DNA from 3 places in the Corynebacterium guangdongense genome. Region 3 is predicted to be linked to each of the others. Evidence: predicted binding sites of a transcription regulator. Region 3 holds the regulator's gene; each other region holds the start of a gene.
What was found. Region 3 encodes LexA, which represses DNA repair genes until DNA is damaged. Its sites were predicted from a motif close to CGAACANNTGTTCG; they were not measured.
Positions count from the first base shown of each region.

Region 1: the regulator LexA is predicted to act here: its motif matches at 2,989-3,002, upstream of CGUA_RS00695 (HNH endonuclease signature motif containing protein).
Region 2: the regulator LexA is predicted to act here: its motif matches at 3,531-3,544, upstream of CGUA_RS08790 (SAV_6107 family HEPN domain-containing protein).

Region 1 is NZ_CP047654.1:134,487-142,132, forward strand. It holds gene CGUA_RS00685 (NAD(P)-dependent alcohol dehydrogenase) at 1-647, shown strand, start outside; gene CGUA_RS00690 (CG0192 family protein) at 687-1,316, shown strand; gene CGUA_RS00695 (HNH endonuclease signature motif containing protein) at 1,401-2,972, opposite strand; gene CGUA_RS00700 (M13 family metallopeptidase) at 3,091-5,013, opposite strand; gene CGUA_RS00705 (hypothetical protein) at 5,085-5,690, shown strand; gene CGUA_RS00710 (PrsW family intramembrane metalloprotease) at 5,687-6,652, shown strand; gene CGUA_RS00715 (spermidine synthase) at 6,711-7,304, opposite strand; gene CGUA_RS00720 (arabinosyltransferase domain-containing protein) at 7,305-7,646, opposite strand, start outside.
Region 2 is NZ_CP047654.1:1,859,671-1,867,316, reverse strand. It holds gene CGUA_RS08810 (Rv2175c family DNA-binding protein) at 1-229, shown strand, start outside; gene CGUA_RS08805 (alpha-(1->6)-mannopyranosyltransferase A) at 198-1,718, opposite strand; gene CGUA_RS08800 (polyprenyl synthetase family protein) at 1,728-2,825, opposite strand; gene CGUA_RS08795 (GNAT family N-acetyltransferase) at 2,895-3,464, opposite strand; gene CGUA_RS08790 (SAV_6107 family HEPN domain-containing protein) at 3,639-4,073, shown strand; gene CGUA_RS08785 (DUF3040 domain-containing protein) at 4,265-4,660, shown strand; gene mraZ (division/cell wall cluster transcriptional repressor MraZ) at 5,316-5,750, shown strand; gene rsmH (16S rRNA (cytosine(1402)-N(4))-methyltransferase RsmH) at 5,957-7,003, shown strand; gene ftsL (cell division protein FtsL) at 7,057-7,646, shown strand, end outside.
Region 3 is NZ_CP047654.1:1,596,889-1,604,534, reverse strand. It holds gene CGUA_RS07620 (uracil-xanthine permease family protein) at 1-1,055, shown strand, start outside; gene CGUA_RS07615 (GyrI-like domain-containing protein) at 1,069-1,542, shown strand; gene CGUA_RS07610 (HPr family phosphocarrier protein) at 1,565-1,849, opposite strand; gene CGUA_RS07605 (1-phosphofructokinase family hexose kinase) at 1,917-2,894, opposite strand; gene sugR (transcriptional regulator SugR) at 3,018-3,803, opposite strand; gene lexA (transcriptional repressor LexA) at 3,985-4,707, opposite strand; gene CGUA_RS07590 (hypothetical protein) at 4,935-5,300, shown strand; gene nrdR (transcriptional regulator NrdR) at 5,408-5,863, shown strand; gene hrpA (ATP-dependent RNA helicase HrpA) at 5,860-7,646, opposite strand, start outside.

The sequences.
Region 1 (7,646 bases), 1.3 Mb from region 3:
AGCAGATCATCGTCCGCGAGGACTTCGCCCTGAAGATCCCGGATTCCCTCGACCCGGCCGCCGCCGCCCCGCTGCTGTGCGCGGGCATCACCACCTACTCCCCGCTGAAGCACTGGGGCGCCGGACCGGGCAAGCGCGTCGCCTTCATCGGCATGGGCGGCCTCGGTCACGTCGGCGTGAAGATCGCCGTCGCCATGGGCGCCGAGGTCTCCGTCTTCTCCCAGTCGGACGCGAAGAAGGAGGACGCGGCGAAGTTCGGTGCGAAGGAGCTCATCGCGACCAGGGACGGCGTCCCGGTCGACGAGTACGGCAACCACTTTGACCTGATCATCAACACCGTCTCCGCCGAGATCGACATCGACTCCTATATGGAGCTGCTCCGCCTCGACGGCACGCTGGTCCAGCTGGGTCTGCCGAGTGAGCCGCTGTCCGTCGGCGTGCGCACCTTCCTCCAGAAGCGCCGCTCGCTGGCCGGCTCCCTCGTGGGCGGAATCCCGGAAACCCAGGAGATGCTCGACTTCTGCGCCGAGCACGGAGTCGTCGCCGACGTCGAGGTGATCGGCGCGGACTACATCAACGAGGCTTATCGACGCACCATCGATTCCGACGTGCGCTACCGCTTCGTCATCGACGGCGACACCTTCTAAAGGTGGGTAAGGTGGTCCGTACCATCTGAGGAGGACAATATGAGCGGAACCGCCCACATCTACGATGCCGACATCGACCCCACCAAGCAGGAGATCGTTGCCCGGTACGGGGCCATCACCGACTACGAGGGTTCCTACCGACTGGTCGACTTCCAGGGTGATGAGGTGGGAATCGAGGTCCACGTCGGCCGGGACGTCGAGGGACGGCTTTCGCAGATGCCGGTGACCTACCGCCCGGCGGAGGTTGATCCGCTGGCTACCCTGACCACGATGGAGCACAGCGTCCTCGGGACGCGGTGGGTCTCCAACGCCCTCGGTGACCCGGTCGCCGTGCGGGAGTTCATCCGCACCATCGTCACCGGCGATGACGGCGCCGAATACTCCAACGGAGTCACCCCCGTGCTCGACGTGCGCGGTTCCGGTGAAGAAAAGGACGCGGAGGTCGGCGAGGTGAAGCTCACAGAGTTCACCCGTCAGCGCGCCGTGGGCACCGTGGTCATCAACGGTTCCCGCCGCTCCTTCAAGCTGCGCATGTCCAACCTGCTGTCGCCGGCACGCGTCAACGCGACCGGCTACACCACCTCGAAGCTCCGCCTGACTGGCGTCACCGCTGCGGGCACTGAGGTCATCGCCGCCGAATTCGCCTGGTTGGACCAGGTGATGAAGTAGCCGCGTTCGTGCGAGGTGCGCGTATCCCGCCGGGGCGTTCTGTCTTCCCGACTTTCCGGCCCGGAACCCGCACAGCTGTGCGGGTCAGGCGATGTCATCGAAGCTGAGGTTGTCGAGCGTCCAGGCCTCGAGAAGTTTCTCGTCCCCATGTGGGGTGGGACCCTCGCGGTAGGGTGAATCGCCGCCGGCGGGGGCGTTGCGCAGGGGCAGTCCGCGGCGGCGGGCGGTGAAGGAGCGGCCGCCGGGAAAGCGGAAGTGCACCAGGGCCTCGTCGTGCTCGTCAATGTGGATGGTGGTCGTCCCGTCGTTGACCAGCGAGTGGCAGCCGCTGCACAACGGCATGAGGTTGGCGACCTCCGTCGGCCCGCCTTCCGCGAAACCCCGAATGTGGTGGAGCTGGAGGTAGCGGGTGTTGCAGCATCCTGGGGTACCGCACTGGTGGCCCCAGGTGGCCAGGACCGCGTCCTCGACGGAGGCGGGAATCACCCGTGTAGGTGAACCGGTCTTCAGAATGACGCCTTTGCTGTCCTGGACGTGGTATTTCAACGTCCCGTTGAAGATCATGCTTATCAGTGCCGACGCGTCCGCGCCCAGGTGGTTGAAGAGGCGTGGCTGGCCGTCCGGTCCGATGATCAGGTGGATCTCGGCACCGGGTGCCCGGGTGGCGGAACGGGGCGCTGTTCTGGCCATCTGGGCCAGGTTCATCAGGGCCATCAACCGGGTCCGGGCGGTCGGCGGGCCGAAGCGGGAGACCAGGCGGCTGGCGGGCTGGGCGGAGCGGGCCTCCGGTGGTGGGTCGGTCTGCCCGGAGGCCGGCCCACCGTCGTCCTCCCAGCATCCCTGCTGGTCGGGCGACTCCCCGGAACCCTGACGTTCCCGGCGCTCGATGGCGGCCCAGCGCTCCTGGCTCAGCGGGCCCGTGAGGTCGCTCCGTTGCAGGTGTCTTTCATGCGGCTTCTTTTCTTCGTCCACGTCCTCCTCGTCCATGGGGACGGCGTTCTCCGTCGCCTGCGCCTGCTGGAGGATTTCGAGCAGTTCCTGCGGGGTGGCGTCGGTAGGGATGTCAAGATCGCCCAGATCGCGGAGGCCCGCCAGCTCGGCGATCTTCATCGCTGCCAGGAAGACCGCGGCGTTGGCGGGATTGAGGCGGATGCTTCCCTTCAGCCAGCCGGTGTCCTCGTCGATCCGGTAGGAGAAATGCTCACGCGCTTCGTTGTCCTCCTGGTCGGGCCGGCCACTGAGCGCCTCGCGCAGCTGCTGGTGGTTCATGGTCAGGGCCATGCCGAGGACCTCGTCGTGGTTCTCCTCGGTGACGTAGCGCAGTGCCAGGCGAACGACTGAGTAGGTGAAGGCGCCGTTGAGGTAGTGCTCGAGGAACGCGGTCCACCGGTGCAGTCGTCTGGCCACGGTGCGGTAGTCCTCGGCCGCCCGGGTGGACTGGCCGGCGAAGGTGGCCAACCAGGCGGCCGGATCGGGGGCACCGCGCGAGCGGAAGAGTCTGCGTGCGTCGAACTCGCCGAGCATGGCCAGGACGTGGGCGCGCTGGATTTCGAAGTGGTGGAAGGAGGTGCTGAGGGCGTCGACAAGCTCGTCGTCGCTGTAGGAACGGATGCGGTGAAGAGTGGTGTGCGCCTGGTCAACGGTTGCTGATGTCACGATTCCCCCGGTGTATCGAACATATTTTCGGTCGCTGGGGGTGACGTTAGCGCAGGGGTCCGACACGGCCCCGAAAGCACGGAAACCCGCACAGCTGTGCGGGTTTCCGGTACCGGAACTACCAGATGTTCACGCGCTCCTTCGGCTCAATCCACATGGTGGACGAGGGGTCGAATTCAGGGAAGGCCTCGTAGAACTCGTCGATGTTGGCGACGATCTGGTTGCAGCGGAACTCGGCGGGGGAGTGCGGGTCAATCGCCAGGTACTGCTGCTGCATCTGCGGGCGGATGGCGGTACGCCACACACGGGCCCAGGAGAGGAAGAGCCGCTGCAGGCCGGTGAACTCCCGGCTGGTCAGCGCAGGATCGGCGCCCTCGGCCTCAAACACGCCTGGCTCCTCCTCGCCGTGCTCTTCCACCCACATCTGGTAGGCGACCACGGCGATGCCCAGGCCACCCAGGTCGCCGATGTTCTCGCCGAGGGTGAACTTGCCGTTGACGCCCTCAGTCTCGGTGTCCTGCAGCACCCGCGGGACGAGACCGTTGAACTGGGTGACCAGCTGGTCGGTCAGCTCGGTGAAGGCGGCGCGGTCCTCGTCGGTCCACCAGGAGTTGAGGTTGCCGTGGCCGTCGTACTGGGAGCCCTGGTCGTCGAAGCCGTGGCCGATCTCGTGGCCGATGACGGCGCCGATGCCGCCGAAGTTCTCGGCGGCGGTGGCCTCCGGAGAGTAGAAGGGGGAGCGCAGAATGGCGGCCGGGAAGGTGATGTCGTTGACGACCGGGTTGTAGAAGGCGTTGACGGTCTGCGGGGTGGTGACCCACTCGTCGCGGTCGGCGGGCTTGCCGATCTTGGCCAGCTCGTAGTCGTGCAGGAAGGCGCTGCCCGCCCGGACGTTGCTCAGCAGGTCGGCGCCGGTCGCGCCGAAGGTGAGGCCCTCGTAGGAGCGCCACGTGTCCGGGTAGCCGATCTTGGCCTTGAAGCGGCCCAGCTTCTCCAGGGCGCGCTCCTTGGTTTCCGCCGTCATCCAGGGCAGGGCCGCGATGCGCTTCTCGTAGGCGCGGGTCAGGTAACTGACCAGCTCGAGCATGTCGTCCTTGGAGGAGGGCGGGAAGTGGCGCTGGACGAAGATCTTGCCGACCTCCTCGCCGACCAGGCTCTCGACCAGGGAGACGCCGCGCTTCCACCGGTCCCGCTGGACCGTCGCGCCGGACAGGCGGGTGCCGTAGAACTCGAAGTTTTTCTCGCCGACCTCCTCTGGTAGAACTCCCGCGCGGGAGCGGAGCACGTGCCAGACTCCCCAGAGCTTCCAGTCGGGCAGGCGGGCGTCGACAAGCATGCCGGCGAGGTGGGAGACGTAGCTCGGCATCATGACGACGGCGGTGCCGTCGGGGACGCCGGCGGCGGTGATGAGGGTGTGGACCGCGCCGGGCAGGGTCGACACCTCGGTCGGATTGTAGGTTTTGACGGCGTCGCGGGCGGCGACGACGTCCCAGTGGCCGGCGGCGAGCTCGGTCTCCAGGGCCATGATGCGCTCGGCGGCCGCGGCCGGGGAGAGACCCCCGAGGCGGGCGGGATCGATGAACTCCAGCATCGCTGCGACGTGCTCCTGGTAGGCCACGCGTGTCTCGGCGTGTGCGTCCTCGCGGTAGTAGGCCTCGTCGGGTAGCCCGAGACCGGATTGGACCAGGTAGGCTACGGCGTCCTCGGACCCGGAGTCCTTTTCCACCCAGAAGGAGACCGGCGCGCTGACGCCCCGGCGCTCGAGTTCACCGAGGTTGCCCGCGAACTCCCCGGCGGTGGACACCTCGAGCAGGTCCAGATCCGGATCGAGGACCCCGATACCGGCGGCGTTGACGCCCTCGACGTCCATGAAAGAGGCGAAGAGCGTGCCGGCGCGGCCGGTGTCCTCCTCGACGATGGCGTGGACGTCGGCCTCGGCGTCGTCGCGGAGCTTGTGGAAAGTCCCGTCGACGCCGCGGTCGGCGGGAATCGTGTGAGTCTGCAGCCAGGGGCCATTGACATAGGAGTAAAGATCGTTCATGGCACCCACTTTAGGTGCAGGGACCGCCGGCAGACGGCGCACGCCCACGACCTGCGATTAGGCTGTCAACCATGGCGACATATCAGCTGCAGCCCGCGCGCACCGGCCGGGTCTGGTGGGCGACGGTCGGCGTCACTCTCGCGGTGCTGCTGCTGCCGGCGATCGTGTGGTTATTCGTGCCCCCGGTCGAGCCGGAGCGGGAGCCGGTCGTGCTCGGCACGGGGGACTGGGAGATCGAGACGGACCTGACCTGCGAGGCCCACCTGCTCGCTGCCACCGGCGCCGGATGGGACTGTGGGGGCGTGGCCCTGGAAACCATCACCCAGCCGACCACCCAGGACCCCAACCAGAACCTGCGGCGCATGGTCCGCGCCCTGGCGTACACGCCCATCCCGCGCGCCGCGGTCACCACCGTGGGGGAGGCGCGCGTGCTTGTCGACGCCGCCAACGGCGTCATCGGCATGTCCGTGCAGGGCACCGGCGAGAACGAGGGTGAGCAGATCTTCGCCGTCGCCTCCGGCAGTGGCGACGTGCCGGCGATCTCCGACGAGATCTTCCGGGCGATGACCGGGCAGGGACTGCCCGTCGCCGCCAGGCTCGAGTTCCGCGACGGCCAGCTGCCCCCGGCGAGCGTCGACGAGCTGCTGGAACGTCTCCGGGAGGTGGAGCAGCTGTGAGCAGGCTTATGACGTGGACGCTGATCATCGCCGTCGTCCTGGGGCTGCCGGCGATGCTGGCCAGCCTCATCGGCGCGTTCCTCGTCTCCCCGGTCGGCGGCGCCGCCGGCGTGGTCCTGGGCATCGCCTACACCGTGGTGACCGTCCTGCTGCTGCGCGCGACACCCTTCTGGCCGCCGGGCGTCACCGGCTGGTGGGTGATCGCGAGCCTGAGCTGGGGAGCCAGCGTCGGCATGCTGGCCGCCGGCATCGCAGGCCTGCCCTGGATCGACCTGGCCATCGCCATGAACTGGGAGGACTCCCTCGCCTCCTTCGGCGGGGCGTACCCGGAGGAGATCGGCAAGGGCGTCGGCGTGGCCGTCATCCTGCTCGCTTTTCGACGCCTCAACCGCCCCTGGCACGGCCTCGCCACCGGCGCGCTGGTCGGCCTGGGCTTCGAAGTCATCGAAAACATCCTCTACGGCGCCTCCCTGGCGACGCTGCACGTGAATTCCGACCTTCTCGGCGCGCTCCAGACCTGGGGACTGCGCCTGGTGGCCGGGGCGTTCATGCACGTCATCTGGACCGCCTTCGCCGGTTGGGGACTGGGCCAGGCGCTCTTCACCGCCGGGCGGAGCCTGCCCTGGCGGGCGGGCGTTGCGCTCGGCTGGCTCGGCGTCGCGTTCGCGCTGCACTTCGGCTGGAATTACCTGGGCGGCGGTGAGGCCTGGGCCCTCGTGCGCGTGGTCCTCATCTCCGTGGTGATGTACGCGGTGTTCATCTGGCTGGTCATCCGGGCCTGGCGACTCGCCCGGGCCGACCACTCCTACGTGGCCACGGAGACGCCGTTGACCTCGCTGGCTCAGTTGCCGTCGCGCCGGGCCCTACCGGGGGGAAGCGCGGCTGCCGCCCGCATGAGCACCGGCACCCCCGACAGCGTAGGCAGCGGTGAATCCGAGGCCAGCAGAAGAATGTTGCCGTAGGCGCGCCCGCCCAGCATCTCCTCGGGGCCGACGGCCGCGACGTGCGCGAACACTTCCGTCAGACCCGCCAGCTCCGCCCGGGCCGTCGGCAGTCCCCCCTGTCCCCGCAGTTGGCCAGGTAGAGGCCGCCGGGGACGAGCACGCGTCGGCAGGCCCGGAAATACTCCACCGTGGTCAGGTGGTGCGGGGTGACCGGGCCGGCGAAGACGTCGCGGATGAGGACGTCGACGGAACCTTCGGCCAAGGAGTGCGTGATGGTCCGCGCCTCCCCGACGACGGAGCGCACCGACGCCGGAATATCGAAGACCTCCCGGACCAGCCTCGACAGTGCCCCGTCGATCTCGACGACCGTGTTGCGCGAGGAGGGCCACACGTCGGCCGCCCAACGTGCCAGGGAGCAGGCGGCGCCGCCGAGATGGACGATGTGGGCGTCGGCGAGCGGCAGCGGCCGCAGCAGAGCGGCGATCCACTGCATGTACTCGAACTCCAGCACCCGGGGCGCGCCGAGCACCACGTGCGAGCTGGGCACGTCGTTGACCTCGAGAACGTACGCGCCGTCACGGGCGGGATCCGCGAGCACCCGCGCGGTGCCGGAGTCGACCTGCCAGACTCCCTCGACGCGGCGTTTTCCTGCGCGGGGTTTCCGCGCCATCTAGCCTTCGATCTCGCGGATCTTCATGTCCGACTCATGCCACAGGCCGGAACGGACGATGTTCTCCTCGTCGATGCGCGCCAGGTCCGGCGCCACGCCCTGGGAGTTGGTGCGCAACTCGTAGGACTGGACGGAGCCCCAGTCGCGGTGCCAGTCGTCCCGGGTGTAGCTCGGGATCTCGGTCGCGGTGTTGACGGCCTGGACGGTGGCCATCGAACCGCCGCCCAGGAAGTCCATGAAACCGGTGAGCGCGGCCTTGCCCGGGTGATCCGGGGAGATGCGGTACTGCGGAATCTCCGTGACGCCCGCCCAGTGGTCGAAGGAGCGCTGGCACGGGAACTG
Region 2 (7,646 bases), 260 kb from region 3:
GCAGGGCGCGTCCCGCCTGATCCCCGCCGCGCTGGTGCGTGATCTCGATTCCCCCTCGAAATTCGTCGCCGGGGCGATCACGGTGCTCGCCGACGGCGGCTACACCGACGAGGAGATCCTCCTCTACCTCTTCACGCCGGATGAGACGCTGCCCGGCCGTCCGATCGACGCCCTGCACGGCCACGGCGCGCGCGAGGTCATTCGTCGCGCACAGTCGATGGCGCTGTAACCTTCGTCGGCTGACCCACCCCGGGTGAGACGATGCCGGGGTTGCGCAGGGGGAAGAGCCAGGCAGTGAACACCCACGCGGCGGCCGCCGTGCCGATAACCCAGTTGGTGTTGTAGAGCTGGTGGTTGCCGGAGCCGGCGAAAGCCATCGCCAGGAACAACGAGGCGCCCGTCGCCCACTGGGTCAGTGTCCGGTTGGTGTGGAACGTGCCGACCAGCGCGATCACCGAGGCGTAGTACCAGGGCAGGGTCACCGAGTTGAAGACGAACGCGACCATGTAGGCGACGACGATGCCCTGGATGGCGCGGCGGTCGTCCTGGCGGAACAGCCACCATGTCACGACCAGGCCGGCGAGCATGAGCACCGAGCCGATCGTCCGGGTCAGTCCGAGTACGACGTTGTAGTCGAAATCCGGGACAAACAGCTGGATGAACGGCAGGACGGTCTCGGTGGCCAGCGTCGGCCCGGCCAGCGGGTTGATGACCTTCGAGTTTCCGGAGATTTCCGCCAGCCAGCCCCAGGAGGAGCCGGATACCCAGGTGATCAGCCCCACGGTTCCCAGGGTCAGGGCCACCCCGACGACGCCGGACACGAGGAAAGCGAGAACTCGGCGCCCGAGGGGTGCCGCCTTTCCCGCGTAGTGGTTCATCGCCATCCAGACGACGAACGGCAGCGCGATCGCGGCGGTGGCTTTGAGGGCCACAGCGACCGCGATGAGCACCGTGCCCAGGATGAAGCGGCGGTCGAGGCAGGCCACCAGGCCCAGGCACACGAGGCCGACCATGATCGACTCGTTGTGCATGCCGCCGACCAGGTGCAGCATCATCACCGGGTTGGTCACGCCCAGCCAGGTCGCCAGCACGGGATCCCGCCCCAGGCGCTCGGCGATGCGCGGAACCGCCCACGCGATCGCCAGGTAGCCGAGGACGGAGACGACCTTGTAGGCGATGATGCCCGTCGCGACGTTGTCGCCGACCAGCGTCGTCACCCCCTCGCCCAGCCACAGGTGGAGGGGTCCATAAGGAGTGGTGGTGTTGCGCCAGTCGTGGGAGACCTCGAGCAGGAACGGCCCGGGGTTGACGGCCGCGCCCTCGCTGTAGGCGTCGAAACCGTCGCGGGTCATCGCCCCCTGCATGAGGTAGGAGTACACGTCGCGCGAAAGGATGGGCGCCGCGGCGAGCAGCGGGATCAACCACACGAGCGTATGCCTGAGCACCGAGCGCAGCGGATCCGCGGGGGCCCGGTCGACCACCGTATCCCTGCCCAGGCCCACCCAGCCCAGGAGCAGCAGCACGATGCCGACCCACAGGACCGTGGAGGACAGTCCGCCGCCGTGGCCCCACGCGAGAAACTCCAGGTTCAGCGCCTCCAGGGCGCCACCGCGGTTACGGGTGGCGCCGGCCCCGAAAGAGCCCAGCGAGATGAGGATCGTGCCGGTCAGCCCCAGCCACAGGGGGCGTGGCAGGCGGGCGAAGAACTCGTCGACCACTGCCTGCACCTACGCCCGTCGTGCGGTCGCACGGACGGCGAGATCACGCAGCGTGGAGGTGACGTCGGCGTCGACGCCCGCCGCGTCCAGGTGGGCGAGCCCGGAGCGGGTCAGCCGCGAGATCTGCTCTTCGACGGCCTCCGGTGCACCGGTGGCGGCGATGAGCTCGATCAGTTCCCTTATCTCCTCGGGCGACTGGACGGCCCCGACGCCCGCCCGCAGCTTCTCGGCGGCCTTCGGGTTGTCTTTGTCCGCCCGGGTGAGGGCCTCGGCCAGGAGAACAGTGCGCTTGCCCTCCACGAGATCGCCGCCGAGGGCCTTGCCCGTGGCGGCCTCGTCACCGAAAAGATCGAGCATGTCGTCGCGCAGCTGGAAGGCGACGCCGATGTCGCGGCCGTAGCCCCGGAACGCCTGGATGAGGTGCTCGTCGGCGCCGGCGATGGCGGCGCCCAGGTGCAGCGGGCGCTCGATGGTGTAGGCCGCCGTCTTGTAGCGGTTGACGGCGTTCGCCTGGGCGACGTTCTCGTTGCCCGAGGACTCCAGGTAGATGTCGAGGAGCTGGCCACCGATGACCTCGGTGCGCATGCCCCGCCACGGTTCGCGGGTGCGGGAGAGTGCCGCCGCGGACAGCCCGGCGTCCTGCAGCGTATCCTCCGCCCAGATCAGGGCGAGATCCCCGACCAGGACGGCCACCGACTCGCCGAAGTGGGAGGAATCGCCCAGCCAGCCCTGGCGTCCGTGCCGGGCCTCTACGGCGCGGTGGACCGTGGGATTGCCGCGACGGGTGTCGGAGGAGTCGATGATGTCGTCGTGGACGAGTGCGCAGGCCTGGATGAACTCCAGGGAGGACACCGCCCGCAGCACCGCCTGGGGATCCTCGGTGCCCGCCAGGCCGCCGGCTCCGATGAAGCCGGCCCAGGCGTAGACCGGGCGGATGCGCTTGCCGCCGCCCAACACGAAGGATTCGAGGTGGCCGACGGCTTCTGTGACCGGCTCACCGATAGCTGCCACGGAGTCACGGCGCTGCGTGAAAAACTCCTGGAGCACGGCGTGGACCGCCTCGGGGACCGCGTCCAGGGCCAGGGTGGAGGCATCGGGGATGCTCACAGGTCAACGTCTCCTTGGGTCGGCGATTGAGATCGAGCACCAGCCTACCCAGCGAGCCGACGCGCCCCCTCACCCGGCGGTCGGGAATTCCAGGGGGAGAGGGCGGCCGAGCACGGCGAAGCGGCGGTCGTCGCCGTCGAAGTAGAAATGGCGCAGGACGTCGGTGAAACCCATGGAGCGGTAGAGGCCGAAGGCGTTGTTGGCCTCATTGTCGACCTCCGGGGTGGACAGGAGCGCAGTGCGCGCCGGGATGTTCCACAACAGTTCCGTCAGCAGCTTCCTGCCGATGCCCATGCCCTGGGCGGCGGGAGAGACGTGGATCTCGGCGACCTCGAAATAATCCCGCATCAGCTCGTCGGCCTCATTAGTGGAGCTCGCCACTGAGACTCCCCGGCGGACCTGTCGATCCCACCAGGTCTCGCGGGTGCCCAGGAAACCGTAGGCGACGCCGATCACCTCGTTGGGAGTGGTGGCGATGATGCCCGTGAAACCGGGGCGAATCAGGTCGTGGCGCCAGGCCCGCAACCGCTGTCCATGAACGGCCGGGTCGTAGCCCATGGCGCTGATGTAGATGTCGACCAGGCGCGGGGCGAGGAGAGCGAACTCACTGGGGGAGAGGCGGCGAATGCTGACGTTCACGTCTTTCATCGAACCACGCTCGCGGGGCAGGTGCACGGGCCGGGGGCACTCTCCGAGCGATGTTCTCGAATATACGTTCGAATTGGGTGCATGTGGTGTCGCCCCTGGGGCGTAGCTTGACAGGCATTGGAACAAGCAGTGCCGCCGGGCAGACGAGATAAGGGGGAGGACGCCATGGCCGACATCGAGATCATCTCCGCCACCACTCGAGGAGCGGCAGGACAGGCCAAGCGCGACCGCTTTCTCTTCAGCGCCCGGGCTCTGCTTGACACGGCCCGCGGCCACCTGACTTCCGGCGACACCGGGCTGGCGTTGGAATCCGCCTACCAGGCGGCCCTGCGCACCGCCGGCGCCCGGATAGCGGCTTCCGCGAAAATCGCCAAGCGCAGGCGTCTGCCGGCCAGCGCCTGGGACAAGCTCGCCCTCGTCGATGATGACGGTAGCGTCCGGGCGGCCCAGTTCGCGAACTACTCCACGGCACGTTCGCGCATCATTTCCGGAATCGACCCGGATCCGGATGCGGGGTTCGTCGCCGAGTTCCTTCGGCTGGCCGAGGATTTCCTCCTCTCGGCGGAGACGGAGGCCGGCTGGCACCAGACCGCCGCCTGATACGGATGTCCGCGGCCGCTCCGGCACGGGTGCGGAGAAGGCGGAAAGCCTGGTGAGAAAAGCATTGGCCTAAGCGGGAACAAAGCGGATAGGCTGGTCGTTGAGTAGTAAAGAGACGGAAAATCATCGCCCATACATCACGCGACAGGTCGGACGTCCCCACCACAGCCCACGAGATTCTGGAGGATAACGTGTCGCTTTCGGAGCAGGAACAGCAGGCACTGCGCGAGATTGAGCGTTCGCTGCTGGCAGACGATCCCAAGTTCGGATCCTCGGTCGGTCACGACGGTCCCGCCCTCGGAGGAGGCGGTTTCACTCTGCGCGGCATCGCCATCGGAGTCGTCGGCCTTCTTCTGCTGATCGCGGGCGTTGCGCTCGCGCAGGTCAGCTTCTGGTTCATCGCCCTCAGCGTGATCGGATTTCTGGTGATGTTCGGGGCGGGCATCTGGATGCTGCGCACGCCCCGGTCCGGGGTCTCCGCGGGCGGTCTTCGCCTGGGTGGGCGGCAGCCGCAGTCGCAGGAGGGCAACCGCTCCTCCCGTATCGAGGACAATTTCCGCCGTCGCTTTGAGGAGGGGCAGCAGTAGTCCCTGCCCCCTCCCTGGCTGACTCTTCGCGCACCCGGACCCCGCACGCCCCATCGTGCGGGGTCCGGTGCTTTTCCATGCCGTCTCAGGCGGGCCGGGCCCGGGGTGACTGAACCTTACGGGCCGCCCCGGCTGGTCTTCTGACGGAGCCTGGCGCCCGGCTCGGGTGCGGCAGGCGTCCGGAATGCGCGTGCGCCCACTTTGCCCCACCAGGGCGCCCCACTTTCACCCACAAATCCCAGAATCTGAACAGATTCGCGGGTGGTTGCGCAGCAAATTACCAGGTTAAACCTCTTCTTTAACCTCCTCGAGGGGGAGGGGATTGGGTCCCGGCGATGTGTGGCTGAAGGTTCTGATGGGGGTAAGGGGGCGGATGTGGGGAGACTTCGGGGCGGGTGCCCCACGCGTGTCGCCGCAGTTTCGCGCCAGTGACCTGCGTCAACTGAGTGACACGAGATAATTGCGGTCCATTGGAGTGGTGCAAGTGGGACAAAGTGGGTTAAAGTGGGGCGCAGTGGTACAGGATGGAAGAACATCGGGGACTGTGTAGGCTCCCCGCGGCTCTGCCGGAGTGGACTACTGACAACAGAACAAAGAGATAAAGACACCGAACAGACGAGCCCAGGCGAGCGTAGGAAAGGTAAGGAGGGACCCCGTGTTCCTCGGCACCTACACCCCGAAGCTCGACGACAAGGGTCGACTGACACTTCCAGCGAAGTTCAGGGATGAACTGGCCGGAGGGCTCATGGTGACAAAAGGGCAGGACCACTCTTTAGCGGTCTACCCTCGGGAGGAGTTTGTCCAGCGTGCCCGCAAGGCCGCGCAGGTCTCCCGCACCAACCCTCAGGCTCGTGCGTTCATCCGCAACCTGGCGGCCAGCGCCGACGAGCAACGTCCCGACGGCAACGGTCGCATTACGCTGTCTGCCGCTCACCGCGAGTATGCGGGGCTGACGAAGGAGTGTGTGGTCATCGGTTCGGTGGATTTCCTCGAAATCTGGGATGCCGCTTCCTGGGCCGAGTACCAGGAAACCACGGAATCCGCCTATTCGGCGGGAGACGCGGATGACATCCTGGCGGGCCTGCTCTAGCGGCTGGTCCACGACGGAGTGCGTGCTAGGACTCTGTCCGGGGCTTGACTGCTCTGGTGTACTTCCCCGACATCAGATAAGTCGCCCCGGGCAGGGCCCTATGCGCACCCCGGCGCATCGGGCAGAAGGGATTGCCGCAGGGCCAACTCACCGGGAACAAGTGAATGACAGGCCAAGTCGGACAACCACGAGGGGGCGGGCGGCACATGGACACCAACGAGCATCGCTACGATATCGCCGCTAACCACGGCCATGTCCCCGTCATGCGCGATCGCATGGGAGATCTGCTGGCCCCGGGCGTCGACAAGCTCACCGCCGCGACAGGTTCGGCGGTCATCGTCGACGGCACCCTCGGCGCCGGCGGCCACACCGAGTACTTCCTGGAGCGTTTCCCCTCCGTCTCCGTCATCGGCATCGACCGCGATCCGAACGCGCTCACGGACGCCTTCGAGCGCCTCGCCCGCTTCGGTGAGCGCTTCGCTCCCGTCGCGGCCCGCTTCGACGCGGTGGCCGATGCCGTCGGCGAGGGACGTGGCCCGGCCTTCGACCTGGCCCGTACGCACGGGCTGGCCGGAGGGTTCTTCGACCTCGGCGTCTCCTCCATGCAGCTGGACCAGGTCGAGCGCGGCTTCGCCTACCGCACGGATGCCCCGCTTGACATGCGGATGAACCCGGAGGACGGCCTGACGGCGGCGGACATCCTCAACACCTACTCCCACGGCGACCTGGCGCGCATCCTCAAGAAATACGGCGACGAACGCTTCGCCGGCAAGATCGCCTCCGCCGTGCTCCGTGAGCGGGAGAAGGAGCCCTTCACCACTTCCGCCCGCCTCGTTGAACTGCTCTACGCGGTCATTCCGGCGGCCACCCGTCGTACCGGCGGTCACCCGGCCAAGCGCACCTTCCAGGCGCTGCGCGTGGAGGTCAACAAGGAACTTGAGGCGGTCGAGAAGGTCATCCCGGCCGTCACCGGTCTGCTGGCCGTCGGCGGACGGGCCGTCTTCATGAGCTACCAGAGCCTGGAGGACAGGATCGTCAAGTCAGCCTTCGCCGACTTGACCGCCTCGAAGACCCCGCCGGGCCTGCCGATGGACCTGCCCGGCACGGCCGCCCGCTTCGCCGTGGTCACCCGCGGCGCGGAAAAGGCCAACGAGCGGGAAATCGAGGAGAATCCCCGGGCCGCGCCGGTGCGGGTCCGGGCCATTGAGCGGGTCCTTCCGGACGACACCACCGTGGAAGCGAGCCAGGCATGACCCTGAGAACCGGAAGCACACCCTCAGCACAGGACAGAAAGGCGCGGCGCACCATGGGAACCAGCCGAGACTTCACCACCGGAACCCCGACCGGCGCCACCACCGTTCTCGACCGGGAGGCGGCCCGCGCCCACGGCCGGTCCGCCAGCGCGCGCGTCGCCGCCCCGGAGCGCCCCCGCCGCACCTCCGCACCCGAGCGCACCGTGCCGGCCCCGGGCCGCGCCGGCCGCCGCAACCGCCTCGGCTCCAAACAGGTCGTGTCCGTCCGCGGTCGGCGCACCGCCCCGATCAAGAGCGTCAACAAGCTCGCCCGTATCTCGCTGTTGGCGGTGACGATGTTCTCCATCGGCATCGCCATCGCCATGTGGCTGTCGGGCGTCTCCACCCAGCAGACGTTCCGGGTCCAGGGGCTGGTCGCCCAGGAGTCACAGCTGTCGAACCAGCTCGAGACCCTCAACCGCGACCTGGCGAACGTCAGCTCGACGGCCGAGCTGGCGCGACGCGCCGGTGAGTTGGGCATGGTCGTGCCCGATCAGCCCGGCATCCTGGCGGTGGAGGATTCCGGCGACGCCGTCGAGCAACGCCCGGCGGATCCGGCGGCGAGCCCTATCATTGACGTGAACGGCGCCCCGGTCCGCCCAGG
Region 3 (7,646 bases):
TCGGCTCCTCCTTCGCCTTCATCGCCCCGCTGTCGGCCTCCCAGGCCCACGGCATCGGGGCCCAGCTCGGTGGCCTCCTGGTCACCGGCCTGGCGCTGATCCTCGTCGGCGTCATCGTCCACGTGGCGGGCAAGCGGGTCATCGACGCGATCATGCCTCCCGCGGTCACCGGCGCGATCGTCGCGCTGATCGGATTCAACCTGGCACCGGCCGCCACCTCCAACTTTGAGACTCAGCCCCTGGTCGCCTTCGTCACGCTGCTGGGCATCCTGGGCTGCACCGTCCTGGGGCGGGGCATGGTCTCGCGCCTGTCCATCCTCATCGGCGTGGTCATCGGCTGGGTCTTCGCTGCGGTGACAGGCAACCTCTCCGAGGGCGCCTCGCAGGCTATCGCCGACGCCCCGTGGGTCGGCCTGCCGCAGTTCCACGCACCGGAGTTCCAGGCCTCCGCCATCCTCGTCACCCTGCCGGTGCTCATCGTCCTCATCGCCGAGAACATCGGCCATGTCAAGGCCGTCGGGGAGATGACCCACCGCGACCTCGACGACCTGTCCGGCCGTGCCCTGATCGGCGACGGCATCGCCACCACCCTGGCCGGCTCATTCGGCGGCTCCGGCACCACCACCTACGCGGAGAACATCGGCGTCATGGCCGCAACCCGCGTCTACTCGACCGCGGCCTACTGGATCGCCGCGATATTCGCCGTCCTCCTCGCCTTCGTTCCCAAGTTCGGCGCCCTCATCTTCACCATCCCGGCCGGCGTCCTCGGCGGAGCCACCATCATGCTCTACGGCATGATCGGTCTGCTCGGGGTGCGCATCTGGATGGACAGCCGGGTGGACTTCACCCACCCGGTCAACCTCGCCGCCGCGGCCGTTGCCCTCATCGCCGGCATCGGCAACTTGTCGATCACCGTCGCCGGCGTCCCGCTGGAGGGCATCGCCTGGGGCTCGATTGGCATCCTCGTCGGCTACCCGATCATGATGAAGCTTTACCGCACCGTCGGCGAAGGCCGCTTCTATCCGACACGCGATGTGATAATTAATCGAACTTAGTTATCGTATGGGTATGGCTGATATTACTACCCAGTTTGTCCCTGCCCACGCCGCCCTTGTCGACCGGAGGGAAATACCCACCGTCCAGATGCAGTCCTACTTCGACAGCGTCTACGGCCACGCCCACGAGGTGCTGAAAACCGCGCAGGTACGGCCCGCCGGGCCGGCGCGCTGCTACTATTTCAGCCCGCTCGGCGACACCGTCGACCTCGCCGGCGGCTTCCCCGTGCGCCTGGACACCGTGCGACTACTCCAGGACCAGCTTGCCGACGCCAGCCCCTTCAAGGTCGTTCGCCACGGCGACCTGCGCACGTGGCGCCTTCGTCACCGGGGCAGCGGTGATGGCCTCGCCCTCGCCTGGGACGTCCTAGCCGCGCATGCGAGGAAGGCCGGGAATGGGCGGGGTGCGATCGCCTGGGAGGAGTACGTCTCCATCGACCCGGACAGCGACCGGATGACTGTGGACCTCCACTGGGCGAAGGCGTGAGGCACGCTGCCCCGCGGGGCCGTCACAAGGTCGCGTCGCGTCGACCGTGATCCAGATTGGCGGCGACGAGATCAGCGATCGCGTCGACCGCCTTCGGATTGGTGGACCTGACCTCGACCCGGTCTCCCTGCTGGGCACCGAGCGCCATGATCATCAACGAGGAGCTGGCGTCGGCGCCCTCGTCATCCTCGCCCACGAGATGGAGCATGATCTCCTCGTTGAAGGTCAGCGCCACGTCCGCGATTGCTGCGGCAGGGCGGGCGTGCAGGCCGACGGTGGATCCCACCCTGACAATCCTGCTGGCCATGCTCAGTGTCCCTTTCCGTTCGGAAGCGTGATGCCATCACAGTGTAAAGCACGGTGAGGGGGCAGCGTCAGACTGTGACGGGGACGACGTTGATCAGCCGGGCGTCGGCATGCTGGGGCGTGGGCATCTGTGTGCCCGGCAGCGAAATGGCCGCGGTCCCGTAGGCGACTGACTGGGCCAGGGCCACCGGCAGAGACCGGCGGGAGTGCAGGGCCATGAGATAGCCGGCCAAGGCGGCGTCGCCCGCCCCCACCGTGGAAACCACCGTGACCGGCTCGCTCAGACTGGCGTGCCAGGATCCCTCCTCGGTGGCCAGCAACGCCCCTGCCCCGCCCAGGGTGACCAGTACCTGGGAGATGCCCTGATCGCGCAGGGCGGCGGTGGCGGCGACAACGGGGGCGAAATCACCCTCGGCGGCCGCGGCCTCCATGTCGTCGCCGCTCCAGTCGGAGCCGACCAGGGTCGCGAGCTCTGCGGAGTTGGGCTTGATCAGGTCGGGCGTGCCCGTGGCGGAACCGTGGACGGTCTCCCACAGTGCCTCCCCCGAGGTGTCGACGGCGATGAAGATCTCCGGACGCTGCGCACGCACCTGCTCGATCACCGTGCTGTACCAGTCCATGTCCAGGCCGGGCGGCAGCGAACCCGCCAGGACGACGGAGGAGGCGTTGTAGGAGGAGATGAGGAAATCCTGGACGAGGAGATCCGCCTCATTCGCCGACAGACGCGCGCCCGGGCCATTGAACTTGGTGGTGGTTCCGTCCGGTTCGGTCACCGTCATGCAGATCCGGACCAGGTCGTGGACGTCGACGTTGTGGAAACGGAAGCCTGACTCCAGTGCGAGGGCGATGAAGGGATCGTTGGCCGGAGCAGGGAAGACCGCCACGGAAGAACGCCCTGCCAGGGCGATGGCGCGGGTGACGTTGATGCCCTTGCCGCCTGCGGTACGCGTCACCTCGTGGGGCCGGTGCACCCGCCCGCGGTGAAGTTCCTCGCTGAGCGCCATCGTCTGGTCGATGCTCGGATTGGGCGTCAAAGTGGTGATCATGGTGCGGCGGTCTCCCTCCCGGCCCCGGCGTGCGGCCGGGAAAGCCTGGCACCAACCGGATGTCTGGGAATGATGTTACCGACTACGCTCACGATCCCCGGCATCCGGAACCGGGGGACAGGCTTACTCGGCGTCGGCGATGATGACGTCGATCTCCCGTTCACGCAGTGCCTCGATGAAGGGCTCCGGGGCCGCCGAGTCCGTGATTATGACGTCGATCTGGTCGATGGCGGCGAAACTGACGAGATAGTCGTTACCGAGTTTGGTCGCGTCGCAGAGCACGACGACCTTATGGGCGTTGGTCACCATCGCGGCCTTGACCGCGGCCTCCTGTGAATCCGCCGTCGACAGGCCGTGGTCCAGGGTCAGGGCGTTGGTTCCCATGAACGCGACGTCCGCGCGCATGAGCGCCAACGTGCGCAGGGCGGTGTCACCGACCACGGCCTGGGTGATGGAGCGGACTTGGCCGCCCAGCAGCTGCACGGAGTCGAGATCCCGGGCTGACAGGCTCAGCGCGATGGGGAGGCTGTTGGTGACCACCGACCACTGGTCGGCCGCCGGGTTCTCCGCCATCAGATCGGCCAGGGCGTTGATGGTGGTGCCGGCGTCGAGGAACACGGACCCGCCCGCCGGGGGGAGGTGCTCGACCGCGGCGCGGGCGATGGCCAGTTTCGCCGAAGGGGCGGAACGGAAGCGGTCATCGAGCGTGAACTCCGTGGTTTGGAAACTTTGGCTGGCCACTGCGCCACCATGAACCCGGTGCACGATGCCTTCGCGGTCGAGTACCGCAAGGTCCCGTCGTATCGTCTCGGCGGTGACACCGAACTTCTCGGCGAGTTCGGTGACGTTGACCCGGCCCTCGACCGCGGTCAACGAGGCAATCTGGCGACGACGTTCCTCGGCGTACATGGTTTCCCCTCCCGTTCGCACTCCCGGACTTTCCGGCATATGACCATTCGGACATTCTGGCCCCATTATTCCCAAACATTCGGACTTTCGCCGAGTCGGGTCCCCAGCGGGGGTGGTGGGAAAACCACGGGCGCCGACCGGTCGCGCCCGGCGCCCGGCGGGCACGCTGGGGGGAGGGCGCTCAGAGCTTGCGCATGACAGAGACGACCTTGCCCATGATCTCGGCGTCGTCACCGGGGATGGGGGAGAAGGCGTCGTTGTGCGGCATCAGCCAGACGCCGGAGGAATCCTTGTGGAACTCCTTGACGGTGGCCTCGCCGTCGAGGAGCGCGGCGACGAAGTCGCCGTTCTCGGCGACCTTCTGCGAGCGGACGACGACCCAGTCGCCCGGCAGGATGCCGGCGTCACGCATGGATTCGCCGACCACCCGGAGCATGTACAGCTCTCCGTCGCCCACCAGGTGGGCGGGCATCGGGTAGTACTCGTCGATGTTCTGTTCGGCGAGGATCGGCGTGCCGGCCGCGATCTGGCCGACGACCGGAACATAGGTGGTGCCGACCGTGTCGTCCGGGGATCCGGCCTTCGCCGGCGCGGCGGCCCGACCGGTCGATGCCGGCGCCGCCGGGCCCATCCCGTTCTCATTCAGGTGACGAATGTCTACGGCGCGGGGTTTGTTGGGATCGCGCTTGAGGAAGCCCTTCTCCTCCAGTTGTTTGAGCTGGTAGGCCACCGAGGAGGTCGAATGCAGGCCACAGGCGTCACCGATCTCCCGGATGCTGGGCGGGTAGCCGCGCAGCACGATGGCGTCACGGATGACCTCGAGAATCCGTCGCTGCCGGTCACTTAGGGTTGCGGCGTCCGGCTTCTGCTTGCCGCTCTTCTTCGCCGTCTTCTTCTCGGCCATGGATGCTCCTGGTTTTGTCGGGCGTTCTGCCGGGTCAAGCAGACGTCACCCTCTTTCCTATCACGAAACTGCACTCATGTTCGAGCAGGATCGCGGAACTGTGGACAAATTTTCGAACGAATGCTTTAATCGAACACACGAGCGGTATCGAACGTGTGAGCGGTTTTGGTCGAACGGTGTCGGCCCGCCCTCGTAGATTTCACCTCAACGCCCCCACAGACAGGACCATGACGATGACCCATTCCTCCGTTCTGAACAGCACCAACCGTCGCCACAACACGTCGATCAGCCGGGTGGTCCCTGCGGCTTCCGTCTGGGAGCCGACGCCGGGCCGGTGCGGCGCACAGGTCGGCGCCCCCGTTCGAACACTCACACCGAACTGCCCCCGGCCACTGTCCGCCACCGAAGGGGAATCTCCCGCCGGGGCTCTCCGGGGCGCCGGCGACATTCGCCGGGAGAACCGGCGAACCTTCCTGCTCGGGGCGGCGCTGGGTTTCACTCTCGTGGCCGGCTCACTGCACCTGCTGGCGGAGGCGGAACCGGCCCTGGAGCCCGGTTACGTCTCCACCGTGACCGCCGAAGTGGCCAAGTAGGCCGGGGTGCTGCGCCGCTCAGCGGCGGCTTCAGTCCCGGTCGGGGCCGGGTCTACACTTGGCCTTCAGCAGTTTTTCCGCCCACCATTCTGAAACGGTGACCCCACGTGTATTGCCCGTTCTGCCACCATGAGCAGTCCCGAGTCATTGATTCCCGCGTCATCGACGCCGGCACCACAATCCGTCGTCGGCGGGAATGCACCTCGTGCCACGGCCGATTCACCACCATGGAGAAGGCCATTCTCCTGGTGGTCAAGCGCAACGGGCTGACCGAGCCCTTCAGCCGGGAAAAACTCATCCGAGGCGTCCGTCGTGCGTGCCAGGGGCGGGACGTGTCCGACGACTCGTTGAAAAAGCTCGCGCAGGAGGTGGAGGAGACCGTGCGCGGTCACGGCAGCTCCCAGGTCGACGCGAACCAGATCGGCCTGGCCATCCTCGATCCGCTGCGCGAACTGGATGAGGTGGCCTACCTGCGCTTCGCCTCGGTGTACAAGTCCTTCGACAGCGCGGAGGACTTCGAGTCGGAGATCCGGCTCATGCGCCGACGCGACCGCGACGATTAGAGTTTGTCGACCGCCTTTTCAATCCGGCGGGCCGAGATGGGCCGGGCGGTGCCCAGACGTTGTGCGAACAGGCTGACACGCAGTTCCTGAATCATCCAGCCGATGTCGCGGACGGCTTTGGAATTGGCCCTGTGTGTCGGCAACGTCTTCAGCTTCGTCGAGAGGTACCGCTTGACCGATTCGACCACGTCCTGCCGGTCAGCGTCCTTGTCCGGATCCAGCCCCATCTCCTGGAGCCGAATGAGCATGGCGTCAAGGTATCGGCCGAGGTGCTGCAGGTGAATCAGCCCGTGGACGGTGATCGCCTGCCTGGGAAGCATGAAGTCCAGTTGGCGGTTCATGTCGTCGATGGCGGGACCTGACCACTTGTCCAGTTCCGCGACCACCTTCGAGTGGATCACCAGCGCCGGGGCCAGCCCCACGACCACCCGACGCACCTCTCCTGGGACTCCGGGGGCGACCCGGGCACACAGCTCCTCGAACTTGTCCGGGGAGCGGACCGGGCCACCGTTCTTCATCATCAGGTCGCGGATGGCCGCGACTCGGGCGTCCTCGACCAGGCCGTCGAGGCCGCCGTGCGGGTAATGGTCGATGGCCACGCGTTGCTGCAGGGGGAGTCCCTTGACCATCTGCTTGGCGTTGACAGTGATGGAGCGCATGAGCATCGTCAGCGTCGCCGTCATCATGGACGCGTCAGCGGCGGCCTTCGTGGGCAGAACCTTGACCTCCACGCCGTCCTTGGTGGCGGCCAACGCGGGGTAGGCCTTCACCTGGTGGCCGTCGATGGTCTGGGTGATCTCCTCCGGGACGTCACCGAGATTCTCACCCGTCCACGTCGGGACCGAATCCGTCTCGACGTTGCGGGCCCGCTTGCTCACCGACGCCCGGACCGCACCGGCCTGGCGCTGTTGGAGAACGGCGAGATCTTTGTCCGAGTCAATGATCTTGCCGCGCTTGTCCACGGCCGCGTAGGTCATCTTCAGGTGCGGCGGCAACTTCGCGGGCTGGAAGTCGATGGCGTTGATGCCGTGGCCCCCCAGGTGACGCAACGCGTCGGCGACCTGCTCGATGAGGGGGGATTCCAGCGGGCGCAGCAACGGCATCACCCGGGCAGCGAAATCCGGTGCCGGAACGACCGTGCGGCGCACCGGCTTGGGCAGGGATCTGATCAGCTCGGTGACCAGCTCCTCGCGCAGACCAGGCACCAGCCAGTCGAACCCCTCGGTGCTCACGCCGGCGAGCAGAGGAACGGGCACGTGCACGCTCACGCCGTCGCGGGGATGGCCCGGTTCGAAGAGGTAGGAGAGATCGAAGGTCAGGCTTCCGGCCCGCCACGTGTCCGGGAAGGCTTCCCCGGTGATGGCGGCGGCATCGTCACTGAGCAGGGCGGCGGGATCGAAGTCGAGGAAGTCCGGGTCCTCGGTCCCCTTTGTCTTCCACCACCGGTCGAAGGTACGCGAGGTGGTCACCGAGTCCGGAAGCTTGGCGTCGTAGAAGTCGAAGAGCGTGTCCTCGTCAACCACCAGGCCGCGTCGGCGGGCCTTCTCCTCGAACTCGGCGGCGTGGGCCAGACGGTCGGAGTTGCGGCGGTAGAACTCGTGGTGGGTGTTCCAGTCACCCTCAATGAGCGCGTGGCGGATGAACATGTCCCGCGCGGCCTCGGCGTCGACCCGGTGGTAGGGGACCAGCCGGTCGGCGACGATGGTCACCCCGTATAGGGTGGTCTTCTGGTGGGCCATGGCCGCGCCGCGTTTGCGGGACCACACCGGTTCGGAATAGGTGT